2 linked regions of the Silvibacterium dinghuense genome follow. The protein of the gene in region 1 interacts with the protein of each later gene in a pairwise test. Links are inferred from orthologs where the notes say so. Each region holds a gene or a part of one and is shown on either strand. Other genes may lie near its edges. The genes, in order: ESZ00_RS04165 and rlmB.

Evidence for each region.
Region 2: the proteins of ESZ00_RS04165 (region 1) and rlmB interact in binary tests that used the Escherichia coli proteins (3 or more experiments, as listed by UniProt). The link is inferred for Silvibacterium dinghuense from one-to-one orthologs.

Annotation. Positions count from the first base shown.
Region 1 is NZ_SDMK01000001.1:1,060,362-1,069,819, forward strand. Bases 2,091-5,027 are described here. They hold ESZ00_RS04165 (NAD(P)H-hydrate dehydratase), read right to left. Parts: upstream 4,395-5,027; coding sequence 2,787-4,394; downstream 2,091-2,786. Other genes in these bases: tsaE (tRNA (adenosine(37)-N6)-threonylcarbamoyltransferase complex ATPase subunit type 1 TsaE), read right to left, coding at 2,290-2,790; ESZ00_RS04170 (penicillin-binding transpeptidase domain-containing protein), read right to left, coding at 4,627-5,027. In the rest of the region: ESZ00_RS04150 (ABC transporter permease), read right to left, coding at 1-636; ESZ00_RS04155 (glycoside hydrolase family 43 protein), read left to right, coding at 929-2,056; more of ESZ00_RS04170, read right to left, coding at 5,028-5,874; cell division protein FtsZ, read right to left, coding at 6,342-7,706; cell division protein FtsA, read right to left, coding at 7,779-8,996; ESZ00_RS04185 (cell division protein FtsQ/DivIB), read right to left, coding at 8,993-9,458. UniProt on the Escherichia coli protein: Bifunctional enzyme that catalyzes the epimerization of the S- and R-forms of NAD(P)HX and the dehydration of the S-form of NAD(P)HX at the expense of ADP, which is converted to AMP.
Region 2 is NZ_SDMK01000005.1:303,143-312,648, forward strand. Bases 2,139-5,123 are described here. They hold rlmB (23S rRNA (guanosine(2251)-2'-O)-methyltransferase RlmB), read left to right. Parts: upstream 2,139-3,230; coding sequence 3,231-4,016; downstream 4,017-5,123. Other genes in these bases: ESZ00_RS19045 (hypothetical protein), read right to left, coding at 2,139-2,336; ESZ00_RS19050 (RNA polymerase sigma factor), read right to left, coding at 2,333-3,046; ESZ00_RS19060 (M1 aminopeptidase family protein), read left to right, coding at 4,013-5,123. Also shown: ESZ00_RS19030 (LytR/AlgR family response regulator transcription factor), read right to left, coding at 1-570; ESZ00_RS19035 (double zinc ribbon domain-containing protein), read right to left, coding at 771-1,325; ESZ00_RS19040 (zinc ribbon domain-containing protein), read right to left, coding at 1,357-1,911; more of ESZ00_RS19045, read right to left, coding at 1,947-2,138; more of ESZ00_RS19060, read left to right, coding at 5,124-5,911; ESZ00_RS19065 (DUF1801 domain-containing protein), read right to left, coding at 5,939-6,343; ESZ00_RS19070 (AsmA family protein), read right to left, coding at 6,446-9,019; lepB (signal peptidase I), read right to left, coding at 9,021-9,506. UniProt on the Escherichia coli protein: Specifically methylates the ribose of guanosine 2251 in 23S rRNA.

The sequences.
Region 1 (9,458 bases):
GGGTGTGCCCCAGGTGCGGACGCCAGCGCCGAAGAAGCCCGGTGCGCCAATGCCCACAATGGTGAAGGACTTGCCATTGAGCTCGAAGGAGGCACCCACCACCGAGGGGTCCGAGCCGTACTTCTGCTGCCAGGTGTGATACGCCATCACTGCCACCGGTGCGGCGTCCTCGCGGTCGTCTGCCGGCGTAAACACGCGCCCTGCCCATGCCCCCACACCAAAGGTGGAGAAGAAGTTTCCCGAAACGAACTGGCCGATGCGCAGCTCCGCGCGGCCGGCGACACCGCTGCGGCGCACGCCGAGCCCGGTATCGCCTCCCTCGAAACCCGCCAGGTCGGCAAACTCCGGCGTATGGTCGCGGAAATGCCGATAGAGCTCATAAGAAAAGAGCGAATACTCGTTATCCCCGCGCCCGCTCTGGGTATAGCCGCCGATGACGCAGCAATGGATCTGATCCCCGATGCGATAGAGCTCCGACGGCCGGGCCACCGGCAGCGACTTCAGCATCACCTGCTGCACCAGCGTGAAGATGGCCGTGGTCGCGCCGATACCCAGCGCCAGCGTCAGCACCGCGGTCACAGTGAATCCCGGCGCCTTGCGCAATTGCCTCAGGGTATATCTCAGATTAGCCCACATCGCTCATCGCTCCTTTGGCGGTCACCGGATAGAGAAGCACGTTCCCGGCCAACGGGGAGCGGTGAAAAGTCTTTGAAAGTAAGGCATTTAAACAAAACATCCGGCCCAGAAGCGTGTTCACACGCGAAGACAGGTGTGCGAAATCGAACAGGGTTACCGGGGCCGCAGGAAAAACCTGCGTCATCCCGCTTCAGCCGGTACAGATCCATCATCTAATCTGGAGCATCAGCCTCCATAGCATTTCAGACAGCCTGTGCAGACTCGATCCGCTCAGGCGCTTGAGGAAGAAACTTTGCGGTATTGGAAAGCGCTCACATTTCTGCGGCTCCTCCTGCCTCTGCTCCTGCTGGTATCCCAGGCCTCAACCCCGCTCATGGCCAGCAGCAAGGACCCGCATTTCGACTACGAAAACCCGATCCAGACCGATCCCATCCGCGATCCGCAGATCACCAAGGTCGGCAGCACCTGGTACATGACCGGGACCGCCTTCCCTTTCTTCGACGGCACCGCCGCCGGACCGATCCCCGGCGTAAAGCTGTGGTCTTCCACCGATCTGACCCACTGGAAAGACCTGGGCGTTCTCGTCGCACCGAGCAAGGATCGCTGGTATCGCCGCCGCTTCTGGGCGCCGGAGCTCTTCCCCTACAAGGGCAAGTGGTATCTCACCTTCTCCTGCCCCTTCGGCGAAACACCCGACAGCCCCGAGAGCATCGCGCTCGCTGTCGCCGACACCATCACCGGCCCGTATAAAGTCCTCACCGAAGACAAGCCGCTCACCGAGGGCAACGGCGCCACGCTCTTCCAGGATGACGACGGCAAAGTCTACCTCTTCCGCGACGGCGTCACCGCGACGCTGGTCGATCTGCCCAACGCCGTCCCCATCGGCCAGCCGTTCCCGGTGATCCAGCCCGGCGCCGACGGCGCATGGGACGGCCCGGCGAAGGGCGGCCCATCCGTCGGTCTCGAAGGCCCGACGGTGATGAAGCACGGCCGCTCCTACATCCTGCTCTATTCGTCCTGGGGACGCGGCTACGAGGTCGGCGAGGCAACAGCCGACACCATCACCGGACCATGGCGCAAGTCACGCAGCAATCCCATCTACGGCGCGCAGGACGAGGAGTGGGCGAAGATCTACAAGCACGCCTACACGCAGAAGTCCGATGTCCCCTACGGCCAGCTCGGCCACGGCTCACCCTTCATCGGGCCGGACGGCGATCTCTGGTTCGGCTGCCACGGCTACCTGAAGGGCAAGGGCCAGCTCCCGCACCTGGTCATCACACCTATGCGCATCGATCATGACCAGGTGAAGATGGTCGTCACCTGGACGCCGCAGGTGCTCTTCTACCCCAAGAAATTCCACGTCCGCCCCACCGACACCCGCCTCGCCTCACCGGATTTAGCAACGCTAGCCGACCAGTAGTGGGAATGCAGGGATAGGGGATAGAAAAGACCCGGTGCCCCACGTTTCAACCCTGAGACGCGGGAAGGCACGAACCCTGGATTCCCCAGTCTTCCGAGAGGGAAACGAAAACGGGTGCCCCACCCAAGCTCCGCTTGGGTGGGAAGGCACGAACTCCGCACACGAAAGAATAGAACCCCCGACACGCGACCAACGGGAGCGGGGCCGAAGGCGATTCGCCCTGCGCGCAGCAGCTATTTGAGCGTGAGCACGATCTTTCGCGTGTCGCCGCCGGCCGAGGTCATCACGATCTCGCCATCGCTGCGCCGCTTCACGCTCGGAAACTTCTCACCCCACTCCACCAGCACAATGCTGTCCGGTGCAGCCAGGTCATCGAGCCCCAGCGTATCGAGCTGCCGCTCGCCTTCAATGCGGTAGAGGTCCAGATGATAGAGGTTCACCGGCGTCTTCGCCGCGCCCTGCGTGCCCTCATATTCATGCACCAGCGTAAAGGTTGGACTGGTGACCTCGTCCGGCTCTGCCGCATCCAGCGCCTCGGCAATGCCCTTCACCAGCGTCGTCTTGCCCGCGCCCAGATCGCCGCGCAGGATAAGAAACTTCGGCGGAGCGAGCAGTTCGGCAATCTTGTGGCCGGTCGCGATGGTCTCGGCGGCAGAGGTCGTCGTGAACTCGTAGGTCTTCCCAGCTTCAGCCTTCCCGACAGCTTCTGCCTTTGCCTTTTCGGTCGTCGTCATCGTGCCTCCAACGCTTCCAAGATATCCTGCGGCAGACCTGCCAGCCATGTAAAACCGGCCGCATCCTGCGGTGAAAAACGATACGCGCGCCACAGGTGCGCGACCGTATCCGTGGCCAGCAGCGTGCGCTCGTCCTGCTCACGAACAGCAAAGTCCGCGGCAAGCCCGTGCAGGTAGACTGCTGCGCTCACCGCCTCAGCCGCCTGCTTCGGATGCTGCGCCAGCAGGGCTGCGACCATGCCGGTAAGAATATCGCCGCTGCCGCCCTTGGCCATGCCCGGGTTGCCGCTCGTGTTGATGGCAAGCTGCCCATCGGGCTGCGCCACGAGTGTACGCCATCCTTTTAAAACCAATGTGACATGGTGCTTCGCAGCAAACTCCCGCGCCAGCGGCTCGCGCCGCGCCTGCACCTCCTGCGTGGGGATGCCGGCCAGGCGCCCCATCTCGCCCGGATGCGGCGTCAGCACCATCGTCCGCCCGCGCCCATCGAGCTTATCGATATGCTTCGCCATAATATTCAGCGCATCGGCATCGAGCACAACCGGGATTGTCGTGCGCTCCAGCAGTTCCAGCACCAGCTTTTCCGCCGATGGCGATTGCCCAAGTCCAGGCCCGATGGCCAGCACCGTGATCCTGTCCAGCAGCGCGTCGAAATCGATACGCTCGAGATCGAAACCACCGTCGGCAGCCTCCGGCAGCGCCTCGGTCATCAGCTCAGGAGTAATCGCCGCGACCAGTGGCAGGATCGACTCGGCCACCGCCGTCGTCACCAATCCCGCGCCCGCGCGCAGCGCGGCCAGCGACGCCATGGCCGGAGCGCCCGATTTCCCGCGCGCACCGCCCACCAGCAGCACATGACCGAAATTGCCCTTGTTGCTCTCCGCCCTGCGAGGCCCGTCGAGCGCCGCCTTTGCAGCGCCGCTCCAGCTCAGGTTCAAAGTAGAACGAATCGCCGCGTCAGGAGACCCGATCGGCGCAACCACAATCGGCGCATACACCGATCCACAGAGATTCCCACAGACATGCGCCAGCTTGGGCGCGGTAAACGTAACAACGGCATCCGCGCGGAATGCGCCTTCGACCGCGAACTCGCGCGAATCGGCACCCCAGCCCGAGGGCAGATCGACCGCGATCACCGGCATCTCGAGCGCGTTCACCCGGTCCCGCAGCGCCGCAGCCGTACCCCGCAGCGGAGGCTGGAATCCTGTTCCGACCACCGCATCGAGCAGCAGATCGGCATTTTCGAAAAGCTCGCGTACATCGGGACGGCCGAGATCCGCCTCTTCGCGGACCAGCACCGGCTCCATCGCCATCTCTTCGAAGGCGATCTTCGCATCGCCCTTCAGCGCCGCCGGATCGCCCAGCAGCAGCACATGCACCCGTCGCCCTGCAGCGATCAGCTCACGCGCAGCGACAAAGCCATCACCTCCGTTGTTGCCCCGCCCGCAAAATACCAGTATCGAGCGTGCGGAAGAAAACTCGCGCACCACAAAGCGCGCCACCGCCGCTCCGGCATGGCGCATCAGGTCGATCGACGACACGCCGTATGTCTCGGCCGTCACCCGATCGGTGGTCCTCATCTCGTCGGCAGAAAGTATCCGCATCCCGTCTCGCATCCTAACCGATTCCAGATGCGCAAAGGAGCGCTGTGGAGTGCACACATCGCGAGAAATCGCCGAAAAAGAAAACGGCCTCCGCAGAGGAGGCCGTCTCGTTCTGAACGATTCAGGGCTATAGGTTTGTCATTCCGACCGAAGCATTCGTTCTTTCCGTTGTCATCCCGACCGGGGAGCGAAGCCGAAGGCGATCCGCCCTGCGCGCAGCAGCGACCAGTCCTTACTGCGGAGCGCCCTGCTCCGTCGCAGCCGCCGCCGGGGTCGCCGGCTCGCCCTGCTTCGAGGCAAAGTAGCTGTGATCCCAGAGGTTGCGGTAGAAGACGCCGGTCAGCTCGGCCGCCTTCGGCCCGAAGGTCGGGCGTCCGCCTTCGAGGAAGAAGACCGTCACGATCCGGCCGTACTGCGTGTCCGCATAGGAGGCGAACCAGCCGAAACGCGTGCCGTTGTCCGAGCAGGTGCCGGTCTTGCCCATCACCGGGAATTGGCTGAAGTTGGCGCGCAGCGAGCGGGCAGTGCCGTAGTCGACCGCTGCCGCCATGCCGCTCTGAATCTCCGGAATGATGCGGGCGATGTCGAGCGTGCGCTTGATCTTGGGCTGGAAATTCAGCACCTGGTCGGGCGAGGTCGGATGCTGCAAGTAGTAGAGCGTGCCGCCGTTGGCGATGGCCGAAACCAGCGCGCCAAGCTGCAGCGGGGTCATCGAGACGCTCTCGCCGAAGCTGCACATGCGGCCTACGCCGCCGCGATCCTCGGGCAGCACCTGATCGGGATAGACGCCGAGCTGCTCACCGGGAATGTTGTAACCGGCCAGCTCACCCAGGCCGAACTGGTTCGCATAGTGGCGCACGCGCTCGAAACCGAGCCGGCGGCCGATGGTCTCAAAGTAGAGGTTATTTGAGTGCGCCAGCGCCTCGGTCAGGGTCATGTGGTAGTTGCCGCCCAAGTTCACCGGCGTGTCCTTGGTGATGATGCCCTCTTCAAGAGCAGCCAGCGCGACCGAAACCTTGATCGTCGAGCAGGGCTCGGCGCCGCTCGAAAGCGCGAGCTTCTGGTTCACCATGGCCAGGATGCGGCCGTTACTTGGGTCGATAGCGACTGCGGTGCCGTTCATGTTGCCGAGCGCGGCAATCGCCGCCTCGCGCACCACCGGGTCTTCACCCGCCGTGATGTCGCCCTGCGTCTGGTCGATATCCGTAAAGGAGCTGGCATAGAAGCGCTCCCCGCCCCCACGGCGAATCACCAGATTCGCCCGGCGCAGACGCGCCCCGCCACGGGTACGAACACGGGTCGACGCGCTGACCACGCGCCGGCTGTGCTGGCGGCTGGCTATATGCCTGGCCGCGGCAGCCGACTCATGAACACGAGTCGCCCGGCGATGGGCGGGATGGCGGGTGGTCGCGGAACCGGCACGGCAGAGCGTGGAACCGGCGAGAGCCATGGCGAGCACGAAAAGAAAGAGACGCTTCATCGATTATCCGATCCTGATATCCGAATCCGGAGGCCGTGTCTCGAACCCCGATCCTTCAGCCGTTGTTCTGGGCCCAGCTCTGAACTCTGTCCCGGGCTTTCAAGCGTTCTGACTTGCATCGTACGCAGAAACCGCTCGTATGACCGCTCAAAGTGATGCCAGAGTGATCGGCACTGCTCAAAAGAGGCAACAGATACCGAAATGGCAAACGCCGCAAAGCGGATAACCTGCCGGTAAAAACCCCAAATGGAATCTGGAGTTCCGCCAGGCAGTTCCGCTGGCTCAAAACTGCTTGCGTTTTGGGTGGAGTTGCCTGCACCCAGTGTACTTGAGAGTTACGGTCAGCTTCCAGCCGCCAACCGTTCATGAAAGAAACTACAAGCCTTACCTCGGAAAACTGCCCGCTCGCGCCCCAAGGGAGCGGAAGCGCGAAGCACGAAATGCCTGGACGGCCAGTCCCGCAGCAGCTAGAAGCTGTTCCCCCGGCGCAGATACGCCGGAATATCCAGGCTCTCGCCGTTTTCGTCCTGGTGCACATCGGCAAAGGGATCGGGGACGGCCGCAGGAGCATCCTGGACCGCATGCGGCTGCACGGGCGGCTCGGCGACGGCAATGGCCGGCTCCGGCGCAACCGACGCGGCAGCGGTCTCGACCACCGGCACAGGCTCCTCTTCGTGGCTGGCCTCGGAAACCACCCCGGCGCGTGCCGAAGTGGTGTAGCCGCTCTCGTCGTCCGACTCCTCGCTGGCAAAGCGCGGACGGGCAGGCACGGAGCTGATCTCCACCTGCTCGTGCGCATGGCTGATCGGCTCCCGCAGCGAGGTGTTCAGCATGCGCTCGCGGCGCTCCGGGGCCTCACCCTGCTTGAAGCCGGTGGCGATGACCGTGATCTTCACATCGTCACCCATGCTCTCGTCGAGCACAGCGCCGAAGATGATGTTCGCCTCTTCGTGCGCCGCATTCTGGATGAGCGTCGAGGCCTCGTTGACCTCGTTCAGCTTGAGCGAGCTCGAGCCGCTGATATTGATCAGGATGCCGCGCGCCCCGTCGATCGCGCCGGCCTCGAGCAGCGGCGATGCCATGGCGGCCATCGCAGCGTCCACCGCGCGGTTCTCGCCCGAGCGCTGCGCCGTGCCCATCACTGCGTAGCCCATGCCGGCCATCGTCGTCTTCACGTCGGCAAAGTCGCGGTTGATGATGCCGGGGATGGTGATGATGTCCGAGATGCCCTGCACGCCCTGGCGCAGCACATCGTCTGCGATGCGGAAGGACTCGAAGAAGCCCGCATCCTTGGCAACCGCCAGCAGCTTCTCGTTGGGAATCACGATCATCGTGTCCACCGACTCGAGCAGCTCCTGCATGCCGCGCTCGGCCTGCGCCATGCGGCGCTTGCCCTCGAAGCTGAAAGGCCGTGTCACCACCGCAACCGTAAGCGCACCCATTTCGCTGGCCAGCGAAGCGATGACCGGAGCTGCGCCCGTACCCGTGCCGCCGCCCAGGCCAGCCGTCACGAACACCATGTCCGCGCCTTCGAGCGCCTCGATGATCTTTTCCGAGTCTTCCAGCGCCGCACGGCGGCCGATATCCGGATTCGCGCCCGCGCCCAGGCCGCTGGTCAGCTTGGTCCCGAGCTGGAGCTTCACCGGCGCTTCCGAAAGCTGGAGCGCCTGACGGTCGGTGTTGGCGGCGATGAACTCGACGCCCTCGACCCGCGCCTGAATCATGCGGTTGACTGCGTTGCCACCACCACCGCCGACACCGATGACCTTGATCCTGGCTCCGCGCGGAACCTCGTCAAAATACTGAATGCGAATTTCTTCCGGGTAACTCATCGGCTCCGACTCCTTCTCCATCCTCGACTGCTGAAATACGTTCCTGCCAGATTCCTTACGACTGAAACTCGTTTACAAACTTCCTGCAAAAATCGCGCGCAGCTTGGCGCGCAGGCTGTTGTCTTCCGCCGCACGGATGATGCTGGTGCGATGGGTATAAAGCAGGGCGCCGATCAGCGCCGAACACTCCGGCTGCGCCAGCTCCTCGGGCATCTTCGAGAGCGGCACCGGCGAGCCGATACGAGCCGGCACACGCAACAGGCTCTCCGCCGTGTCGAGCAGGCCGGGCAGGCGCGCGCCGCCGCCGGTGAGCACGCATCCGGCGCCCAGCGCCTCCAGCACGCCACCCTGGCGAAGGTTATCGCGCAGCATATGGAAGAGCTCACGGGCGCGCGGCTCCAGAATCTCGCACACCAGCCGCTGGCGCACCGTGCGCGGAGCATAGCCGGGCATGCCGGTCAGCTCGATCTCCGCGCTCTGCGAAACGGCCGTAACCACGGCATGCCCGTAGTGGCACTTGATCCACTCCGCCTCCGGCGGCGTCACATGCAGACCGGCAGCGAGGTCGTTCGTAAAGTGGTCGCCGCCGATGGGAATCACCGAGGTATGCGCCACCGAGCCCTCGAAGAAGACGATCAACTCGCTGGTCGCCGCACCGATGTCGAGCAGGCAGACACCCAGCTCGCGCTCGTCGGCAGAGATGGTGGACTCCGCCGCGGCCACGGCTTCGAAGACCGATTCCGTCACCTCGAGCCCGGCCCGGTTGGCGCAGGTCACAATGCTCTGCTGCGCGCCGGCCGAGCAGGTCGCGATATGCAGGTTCACCTCGAGCCGTCCGCCCACCATGCCCACCGGGTCGTGGATATTCGGCTGATCGTCGAGGATGAACTGCTGCGGCAGCAAATGAATGACTTCGCGGTCCTGGGGCAGCGAGACCGAGCGCGCACGGTCGACCGCGGCGCGGACATCTTCGCGCGAAATCTCGCGCAGGCGATTGCCCAAGCTGATACCGCCGCGGCTGTTTACACCGCGAATATGCGGGCCGCCGACCGCGATCACGCATTTTTCAATCGTGGCATCGGCGCGCTTTTCCGCCAGCGTTGCAGCCTTGTTCACGGCCTCGGCCGCGGGCTTCAGCTCGGCGATCACGCCCTTGCGCATGCCGGCGGCATCCACGATGCCGTGGCCGCGATAGCGCAGCGCGCCGTCATGCAGCTCGGCAATCAGCACGCGGGTCTTCGAGCTTCCGGTATCGAGCACGGCAATCAGGTTGTCAGACTTCTGGCTCATCGTGCCGTCCTCCGTACATGGTGCGCAGCCGCAGCGCTACGTTTCTTTGCGGCTGTCTCCTTTGTATTAGGCTTTGCCGCGGCAGCCGGAGCCGCCGGCGCTGCAGAAGAGGCAGCGGAGGAAGCATCGGGCGCGGGAGCGCCGCCTTTCTTGAGCACCACCTGCCCGTCGTAACGCAGATCGACGGCCACCAGCGTGGGATACTGCTGTTCCCATTCTGCAACGTGCGACTGGTAGATGCGATAACGCTCCAGGAACTTTTCGTCGCCGAAATGCAGCTGCAAATCAGACCCCTTGGCTGGGACCGTCGCACGCACATCTTCTGCGTCAGAGAGATCGATCTCGCTCATCTGGTCGGAGAGATGCTGGCTGCCGGTATCGAGCGCAGTAAGGAAGCTCTGGTAAAGCTGCATGCGCACCTTGCGCGCGGCCGGCGGATCTTCAGGACGGATGCCGGTGACC
Region 2 (9,506 bases), on another replicon or contig:
GCCCTCATCGATCGAGGCAAAGCAGATATCTTTCTGGTCCACCAGCAGCAGGCGGCTCTGTGCCTGCAGCACAATCTTGCCGCTGTGCGGACGGGGGCTGGCCTGCTGCTGCTCGATCAGGCGCAGCAGCGTGTCGATGTTCAGATCGCCTGCGGGCTTCGCCGGCTCCGCCTCGCTGCCGTTCATTTCCTGCAGGCGCAGCCGCACGCGGTCGAGCGCCTGCAGCACGCGATTGCGGTCGAAGGGCTTCAGCAGGTAGTCGATGGCATTGACGTCGAAGGCACGCACCGCATACTGGTCGAAAGCCGTCGCGAAGACAATCTGGGGAATCAGGTCGCGATGCTCGATGAGCTGCTTGAGGACGGCAAAGCCATCGAGCCCCGGCATCTGCACGTCGAGAAAAACAACGTCGGGCTGGTATTCGCGGATGAGCTCAACCGCCTCGACACCGTTCGAACCCTGCGCCAGCACCTCGACACTGCCGGCCGTATCGAGCAGATACTTCAGCTCTTCGCGGGCAAGCTGCTCGTCGTCGATAATCAGCGCCGTGATGGGTGCGGTTGATGCCAAGTTTTTAGTATAAAGCGGTTGCCGGTCCCCAGTCCCCAGTTGCCAGTTGCTGGTTGGCGGGTGGCCCACACAAGCCCGGTGTTGGCTTGTGTGGGGAGGCACGAACCCCGGGGTTGAAATCCGTGGCGCATCCAGTCCCCCACCCGGCAACTGGGGACTGGCAACTGAAAACTGACAACTAACAACTGGAAGGCCAGTCCCTAGCCGGGGAAGGCCTGCAGACGGGCCGGGCGATGATCGGAAGCCAGATCGTGTCCGCAGTGCGTGCAGAAAAGATCGGTGATGCTCGTCGTGCGATAGCAGTTTCCGCAGCTTGCCGATACCTGGTAAGCGCATTGCGGACAGAAGTGATAATTCCCCGTGATCCGCGTGCCGCATGAGGGGCAGGAGGTGAGGATCGGCTGGCGCAGCAGGAAGTAGAGCACCGCGCCGATGCCGCCCGGCATCACCACGCAGACCATCCACAGGCGCGCGCTCATGCCGCGCCGCGGAGCGTCATTGCTGATGTAGCCCATCATCAGCATGGAGACGGCGGCCAGCGCTCCCCAGCTGAGCACAAGATAAAAGTGCAGGGCCACCGGCAGCGCGCTGGGATGGTGGTTGTGCATGGGAAGCACAACCAGGAAGTAGTATTCCGTGAGCGCGAAGGCGATCAGCGCGCCGAGCATCGACCAGCGCGGAATCAGATGCAGCTCCTGGCTGATATCGCTGCCCGTCTTCGCCTCATGCAAGGGCGAGTTTCCGCTTTGCCGCATTCCATCCATTGGAAAGAGAGTCCCCTTCGCTTCAGCCCGGGAAGGCCTGCAACCGGGCCGGGCGATGATCGGAAGCCAGATCGTGTCCGCAGTGGGTGCAGAAAAGATCGGTGATGCTCGTCGTGCGATAACAATTCCCGCAGCATGGAGCTATCTGGTAGGCGCAATGCGGACAGAAGTGATCGTTTCCTGTGATCCGCGTGCCGCATGAGGGGCAGGAGGTGAGAATCGGCTGGCGCAGCAGGAAGTAGAGCACCGCGCCGATACCGCCCGGCATCACCACGCAGACCATCCACAGGCGCGCGCTCATGCCGCGCCGCGGAGCGTCATTGCTGATGTAGCCCATCATCAGCACGTAGAGCGCGGCCAGCGCTCCCCAGCTGATCAGCAGGTAGAAGCGCAGGGCCACCGGCAACGGGCTGGGATGGTGGCGGTGCGCGGGCAGCACCACCCAGAAGTAGTATTCGGTCAGAGCAAATGCTGCAAGCGCTCCCACCATGGACCATCGTGGGATCAGTCGAAGCTCTTCGCTGATGTCGCTGCCGATCTTCGCCTCACGCGGCGAAGCAAAACCGTTTTGCCTCAAATCGTTCATGCAACAGGCAAGCCCTTAACAGGAGATCAGTACTTTTCACCGCCACGCGGCTCACCGCCCAGGGACTCGCGTTTGCGCCAGGTAACGATCAGCGCGGCAAAGATGGCCGTCAGAAAGGTAACGACCATGGACACCGCGAGCGTCGGCGGATCCTGGAAATGCTCTCCCTCAAAAAGATCGTCCGCCATCAGCCAGATCGCCGGAGTCAGGAAGATGAGCAGGCCGCCGATAGCCAGCAGCACCATGCCCAGCTGCTTCTGCGCCTGGACCCGGGCCATGCGGCGCTCGTTGGCCGCCACCATCACCGCGCGGCGCGTCCGCTGCACCGCCAGCATGCTGGCATCCGCGTCCAGCCCGGCCAGTGCGCGGATCAGCTGCGGATCGAAGGAAGAAGATGCTGTCGGACGTTCGCTCATCGCACCTCCCTCGCCACCGGCATGGTTTCCATCTTTGCTTCTGCCCGGCTCTCCACCCGCGGCCGCAGCGTCGCCAGGCCGCGATAGAGCCGCGACTTGACCGTCGAAAGCGGAGCCCGCGTCACCTGCGCGATCTCCTCGAGCGAGAGCTCCTCATGGAAGCGCAGGATCAGGACTTCGCGCTGCAGCGGCTCGAGCGTAAGCAGGGCCTCGGCCATGCGGCCGGCATTTTCGCTGCTCTGGTAATGATCGAAAGGATTGGGCTCGTTGCTGGCCACCTCGTAGGGGCGCTCGTCCTCGTCGTTCTCGCTCATCTCTTCGAGGCTGGCCATGGTCCGGCGGCGCCGGAAGTCGATCACCAGGTTGCGCGCAATCGTGAACAGCCAGGTATCGAAGCGGGCCGAGCCGTTGTACTGCGAACCGCGCGTCAGCACCCGCATCCAGGTCTCCTGGAAAAGGTCTTCGGCAATCTCACGATTGCTGGTGAGGTACATCAGATAGCGGAGCAGGCGGTGCTGATACTGCAGGATCAGACGATCCAGCAGTTCGGCGTCGCCACCACGCAATCCCTGGGCGATGGCCAGGTTCTCGGCGCGCGCCTGCTGGGTCAGTGATAGGGCTGCAGTGCTCATCTCAGCTTCAGAGACGGACGAAGCCGGAGCGAAGACGCTCTTTTCGACAAGAATCTCGAGTTTGCGGACGAAACTCATACGCACCCCTTTGTGCGGCCAAAAGGAGGAATGGAAGCGAATCCTCATCGGGGGTGAAGTTTCGTTCGCTAACTTCCCAAGTATGAACGTGATGCCGCAGGCAAAGCAAACGATGCGGGAAATTCCCCCTGAACACAGAGCGGGACTGGCCGTCCAGGCCAGTCCGCAGCAGTAAACTAAAAGTATGGAAATTCTTTACGGCCTCCACCCGGTCGAGGAGGCCTTGCGCTCCGGCAGCCGGCGCTTTGACCACGTATGCGTGGCGCGCGAACGCGGCGACAAGCGGCTACAGAAGGTCATCGACGCCTGCCGCGAGGGCGGCGTCCGCATCCGCTTCGAATCGAAGGAAGAACTGACCCGGATGGCCAAGACCGCCGGACACCAGGGCGTGGTCGCCGTGGTCCGGGAACGCGAATTCCTGGAGATTGAAGACCTGCTTGCATCCCCCTCCGGCCAGTCCCGTCTCATGCTGGCTCTCGACGGCCTGGAAGACCCGCAGAACCTGGGCGCCCTGCTGCGCACCGCCGACGCCTCCGGCGTCGATGGCGTGGTCATGACCGAGCGCCGCGCCGCGCCACTCTCCGCTGTCGCCATCAAGGCCTCGGCCGGAGCCGCCGAGCATGTCCGCATCGCCCGCGTCGTCAACCTGGTCCGCGCGCTCGAGCAGCTCAAGGAGCAGAACATCTGGGTCGTCGGCCTGGACGAGCGCGGCACCCAGGCTTACGACGAGTACGATTTCACGTCGAATACGGTGGTAGTGCTGGGCCGCGAAGGCGACGGCATGCACGACCTGGTCAAGAAGAGCTGCGACCACCTGCTGCGCATTCCCATGGCCGGCAAGGTGTCCTCGCTCAACGTCTCGGCCGCCGGCGCCGTGGTCCTTTTCGAGGCCGCCCGCCAGCGCCGACAGAAAGCCGCACCCGCCGAAGCGGCCAAGCCCCGCAAGGAGAAAAAAGGCCTCGGTTCATGACGCATTGGAAGTTGGCGGCAGCAGCCGTCCTCGGCGCAGCCTGCTGCACGGCAGCCGCTCAGCAAAGCAATACCCAGCAGAATCCCGCCACGCAGGAAAGCCCCGCCCAGCCCGCACCGCATGGCCAGGTTCTCTTTCACCGCTCGACGTCCGACCCCTCGCAGTCGGATCAGCCCGCCGAAGCGGCGCATCCTGCGGCCAAGGTCACGGATGAAGAGCGCGGCGCCGTCACCTACACGCGGTACGATCTCGACGTTCACCTCCTGCCGCAGCAGCAGACCCTCTCAGCGCAGGCACGCATCACGATCCGCAATGACGGCCCGGCGCCGCTCCGCGTGGTGCCGGTCCAGCTCAGCTCCGACCTGAAGTTCGACGGCATCAGCTCCGCAGGCAAGCGGATCACCTACGGCGTAGCCACGCTCAACAGCGATGCCGACCATACCGGCCAGCTCAACGAAGCCGTTCTCGAACTGCCCGAGCCGCTGGCTCCCAAGGCTACGCTCGATCTTGAGATCGCTTACGACGGCACCATCCAGGCCAGCGCCAAACGCCTCGAGCAGATGGGTACGCCGGCCGATGCCGCAGCGCACTCGGACTGGGACGAAATCTCGGCCGATTTCGTCGGTCTGCGCGGCTTCGGCAATGTGGTCTGGTACCCGGTCACCGCGCCGCCCGCGCTGCTCGGCGACGGAGCGAAGCTCTTCCAGGAGATCGCCCGCCAGAAGCAGCGGCAATCTGAAGCCACGATCCGCATCCGCGTGAGCGCGGAGTTTTATGACATTGCCCCGACGCTTGCCGTGCTCAACGGGCATCCCGTTGCAATCGACAAGCCCGAGGCCGCGCCTTCGGAGACAGCACCCGGCGTGGTGACCGCAAGCTATGGACCGGTCCCGATGGGTTTTGCCGTACCATCGCTCTTCCTCACCACAGATAAGGCGAGAACGGAAGACGGCCTGCACATCTATACGCGTACCGAAGACCAGCCCAACGCGCAGAATTACGTCAATGCTGCCGCGGCGGTGCGTCCGCTCGTCGAGCAGTGGCTGGGGCAGAAACAGCGTGAGCCGTTGACCATTCTCGATCTGCCTGAGGCCGGTGACGCAGCCTTCGAGCAGGGCTCGCTGCTGGCGACCAGCGTGGACAATACGCCTTTCGAAAAACTCGAGCCGCAGGTGGCCCACGGACTCGCCCACACGTACTTCACCTCGCCGCGCGAATGGCTCAACGAGGGCGTGCCGAACTTCGTCGAGTCGTTGTGGATCGAGCACACGCAGAGCCGCGACCTGGCCCTCGCCAGCCTCGAGCAGCAGCGCGGAGCGTTGTCCTTTGCCGAGCCGGCCTCACCCGGCGCAGGCGGCGGCGAAAGCCTCCTCGATGCGACCGATCCGGTGTATTTCCGCACCAAGGCGACGTACGTTCTGTGGATGCTGCGCGACAACACCACCGACAAGCAGCTGTCCAACGCGCTGACCGACTATCGCCCCAGCGAAGATACGAGCCCGGAGTATTTTGAAAAGCTGACCGAGCGCTCCGATGGTTTCGACCCGGCGCAGGACCTGCAATGGCTCTTTGCCAACTGGGTGAACGCCGACCGCGGCCTGCCCGATCTCTCCATCGCCGCCGTGCATCCCAGCCCGGTGGCGCAGGCCGGCGGACAGTACCTCGTAGGCATCGATATCCAGAACGACGGCTACACCGAAGCCGAGGTACCGGTGACCGTCATCTCCGCCAAGGGAACACTCACCGAACGCGTCCGCCTGCCCGGCAAGACACTCACCACCCACCGCATGCTCGTCCAGGGCACACCGCAGAAGATTGTCGTGAATGACGGCGCAGTGCCAGAACTGCAAAGCACCGTGCACACGCAGGACCTGACCGGCGCTCCGCAACAGTAGCAGCCCCACACCAAGCTGCCAGCACTCCTACTCCCCGTTTTCTACGCGCGCCTTGATGTCCGCATAGGCCGTCTCAATGAGGATGCGGAGCGCGGCAGCATCGATCGCACGGTCCGGCCTCAGCTTTACGTGACGCATGAACCTGCCGCTCCCCTCCAGGAGCCGGGACGGGTCCGGCAGCGAAGCTCCCTGAAAGAAGCCCACATTCACGTGGGAAGTGAAGGCATGGACATAAGCGAAGGGCACGTCGCCAAAGCAAGCCGTCGGGCAGCCATCATGCAACAGCTCTCGGACCTCATCCCCGCATCGCCGCATTACATCGAACCAGGTGCGCGCGATGGCTCCCAGCGCATTCTCATGTGCCTTCATCCAGGCGTCGATCGCGGGATCGTGTGCGACCGTACCATCGAAGCGCAGCAATCCTGTTCTCATCGTGTCTGCCCTTATCGGGCTCCGCTCGAGCCATCTTAGGCGCTTTGATGCGCAAGAAGAAGGAGCAGCCGAGGCTGCTCCCAACGCCTAGAGCCCATCACGCTACGGCTTGGCCGTCACCAGCGGATGCGCCAGTGTTCCGCCGACGATCTGTCCTTCGGGCCAGCTCAGGCTCAAGCCGCGATCAAAACCAATCTTGCCGGCAACAGCACCGGCTGCCGGCGCAGCATTTCCCAGCACCAGCGCACCGTTGCCGATTGTTCCCGAAGCATTCCACTGCGTAAAGCCCGACGGCGCCATGGCGCCCGCCGCGAGACGTCCAGCCGGAGCTGTCAGCGAGCCGTGGTTCCACTGCCAGTGAAAGCGGCCCTGCGCCGAGGAGAGAAGATCAGCCTCCGTGTAGCCGGAGAGCGTCAGGTCCGCGCCCCCATCGAGCGTTCCCGTTGCAGGCCACTTCTCGGCAAAGAGCGCGGCAACCGGAGCCATGGCCACGCCGCTCCACGTCGTCTTGAGGCTGTAGCGCGGCGCGCCGTGTGAGCCGTCCATTCGCCCCGAAGCATGCAGGCTGCCGTTCAGCGCGCTCGCATCGAGCGACGGAATCGTCCAGCCGCGCCCATCGGCGGCAATCTGCGCACGTACATCGTGCAGCGTCAGCGTGCCCAGCGTGAAGGCTCCCACATGGACCTGTCCTTCAAGCGCAGGCCAGCTCTTCTTCGGCTCGACCTCGGACAAAATCGCCTGCACCAGAGCACCCGGATGCCCGGAGCCGAGCAGCACCGTCTCCAGCGCCGCCGCATCGAGCTGGGGCACATCGAGATTCAGCCGCGCCGGGCACACGCTCTCGCAACGCAGTGCAGCATCCAGCGAGCCGCGCAGCGCAATGCCGTGCAGCGTCGCTGCGACATTCGCCCAGTGCATGCCTGTGTCGTCGAAATTCACCGTAGCGGAAGCCAGCTCTACCGGATCGCTCAGCCAGGGCAGAACGGCCTGCGCCTTTTCGAGACGCAGCCAGCCCTGCACATCCGCATAACGCGGCAGCAGAGAACCATCGGCCGCGATCGCCGGCTCGGCCGTCCACGGACGCGCAAAGGTCAGATCGATATTCGCCGTGCCCTGCGGCGCGACATGCGCCATCAGTGGATGCAGAGATCCAAGCGCCCCGGCCAGCTGGCGCAGGCGCGCCATCGGAGCAGCTCCCACCAGGTGGAACGAGAATCCTGCCTGCGTCATCTCACCGGAGATACCGAAGGGAGCACTGCCCCCCATCTCCATCGTTGCCGGCTCGAGAACGATTCCCTGCGCTGCCGGCGACGCAGCCGGTGTCATTTCTTTTTTATGCTTCCGCCCCGTGGGCTTCGCTGCCACCGGCTCTGCGCCCCGCGCCACAAAGTGCAAGGAGGCAAAGCGGAAGGGCGTGCCATCCCCTGCAAACGAGACTTCGAGCGGAGTTACGGTCGCATCCCCGGTAAGCTCCGGCGCAGCCTCGCTCTCCGTGTCGTAGTGGAAGGTGCCTGCGATCGTGCCCTTCGCCTCGAGGTCCGTGGGCAACTCGGAGCGCAGCAGTCCCAACACGTTGACCGCAAAGGAGGCCGGAACCTGGTTGATCTCAAACGCCAGCTGCGCCTTGCGCGCGGCGATATCCGCAACGTTGCCGGTCAGCAGCAGATGCCCGCTCTCCACCGGCCACAGGCAGGTGAGCCCATCGAGCGCCCGCGCCGCATGCCGATATCCGGCCTGGCAACGGGCATCGATGTCGAAGGCATTCATCGGTGTGAACTCTTCGCGATGCGCATTGCCGACACGCAGGTGCGTCTTGACCTGCAGATTCTCGATCGGGCCGGCCAGATCGGCGTCGGCACGCAGATCGCCGCGCCATCCAGCATCGAAACCAAGCAGCATCTCTCCGGCCTGCCCCAGCTCGGCGTGGTTCCACTCGGCGTGCAGCCTGACCGGCATCTGGTTGAGTGCGGCTGCGCGATCGAGCGAGCCATCCACCTGGATCGTGCCGGTGTCTTCGAGGTCGAGACTCATATCGGTGCGCACCGGCTGCGCCTCGAAGCGCAGCCGCCACTCATTCGCCGATTCAAGCCAGATGGAGAGATCGCTGTTCAGGAAAGAGAATCCGGATTTTTCAACACCGGACTTGAAGTTGAAGCGGGCACCGGAGAACTCGATATAGGGAAAGCGCGGGCTCGCGCCCGAATGCCGCTGCGCGGTAGGCGCGTTCGCGGTGTGCGAGGCCTGCTCGAGCAGCGTGCCGAAATTCCACTGCCCCTGCGCATTGCGCACGAGATTGACGCTCGCCTGGTCGAGATCGATGCGGCTCACCTCGAGCCTGCGCCGCCACAGGGAGCTCAGCCGCAGTGAGACCGTGACTGAAGGCGCACGCAGCATCGGCTCCGCACCGAAGTCCGCATTCTCTTCCACCACAAAATCGGTGATGGCAAGCCCCGGGCGCGGCAGCATCTGCAGCTTTACCGAGCCGATATGCACCGGATGCCCGAGGCTGCGTTCGATCGTATCCGTGATCGTCCGGTGATAACGATTGATATTCACCAGCGGCACGATAAAGGCGGCCACCAGCACAGACACGATCAGCAGCAGGGAGAGGATGCGCAGCGCCTTGTCGTAACGGCGCGCCGGGACGGGCGTCTCGCCCGCATCGGTTCCGGTCATGCTACTTCACCAGATGAAGCGTACGGCTCCACCGCGTTTGATCGAAGAAGTGCAGGAGGATATGTCCGACGGCAGCAATGCGATCGCCCATGCCGGTCTTCTCGTACTGCGTCTCCGGGGTGATGAACGACCAGTAGACGAAGAGCGGGCGGCCGACGATGTTGGCACGCGGCACGAAGCCCCAGTAGCGGCTGTCCAGGCTCACCGTGCGGTTGTCGCCCATGGCGAAATACTTGCCCTCGGGCACGACGAGATCGCCATTCTGGATGTGGTTCGGCAGATCGACCTGCCACTCCGCCGTCACCTCGCTACGCTCGGGTGGAGCGAAGGCCGGGAAATCGTCGCGATAGGGGTAGATCGCATCCGGCGCGGGCTTGCCGGCCTGAGGCTCGTTCTGCGCCACGCCGTTCAAATACACGATGCCGTTCACCAGATGAATATGATCGCCGGGCACACCGACGACACGCTTCACAAGATAAAGGTCCGG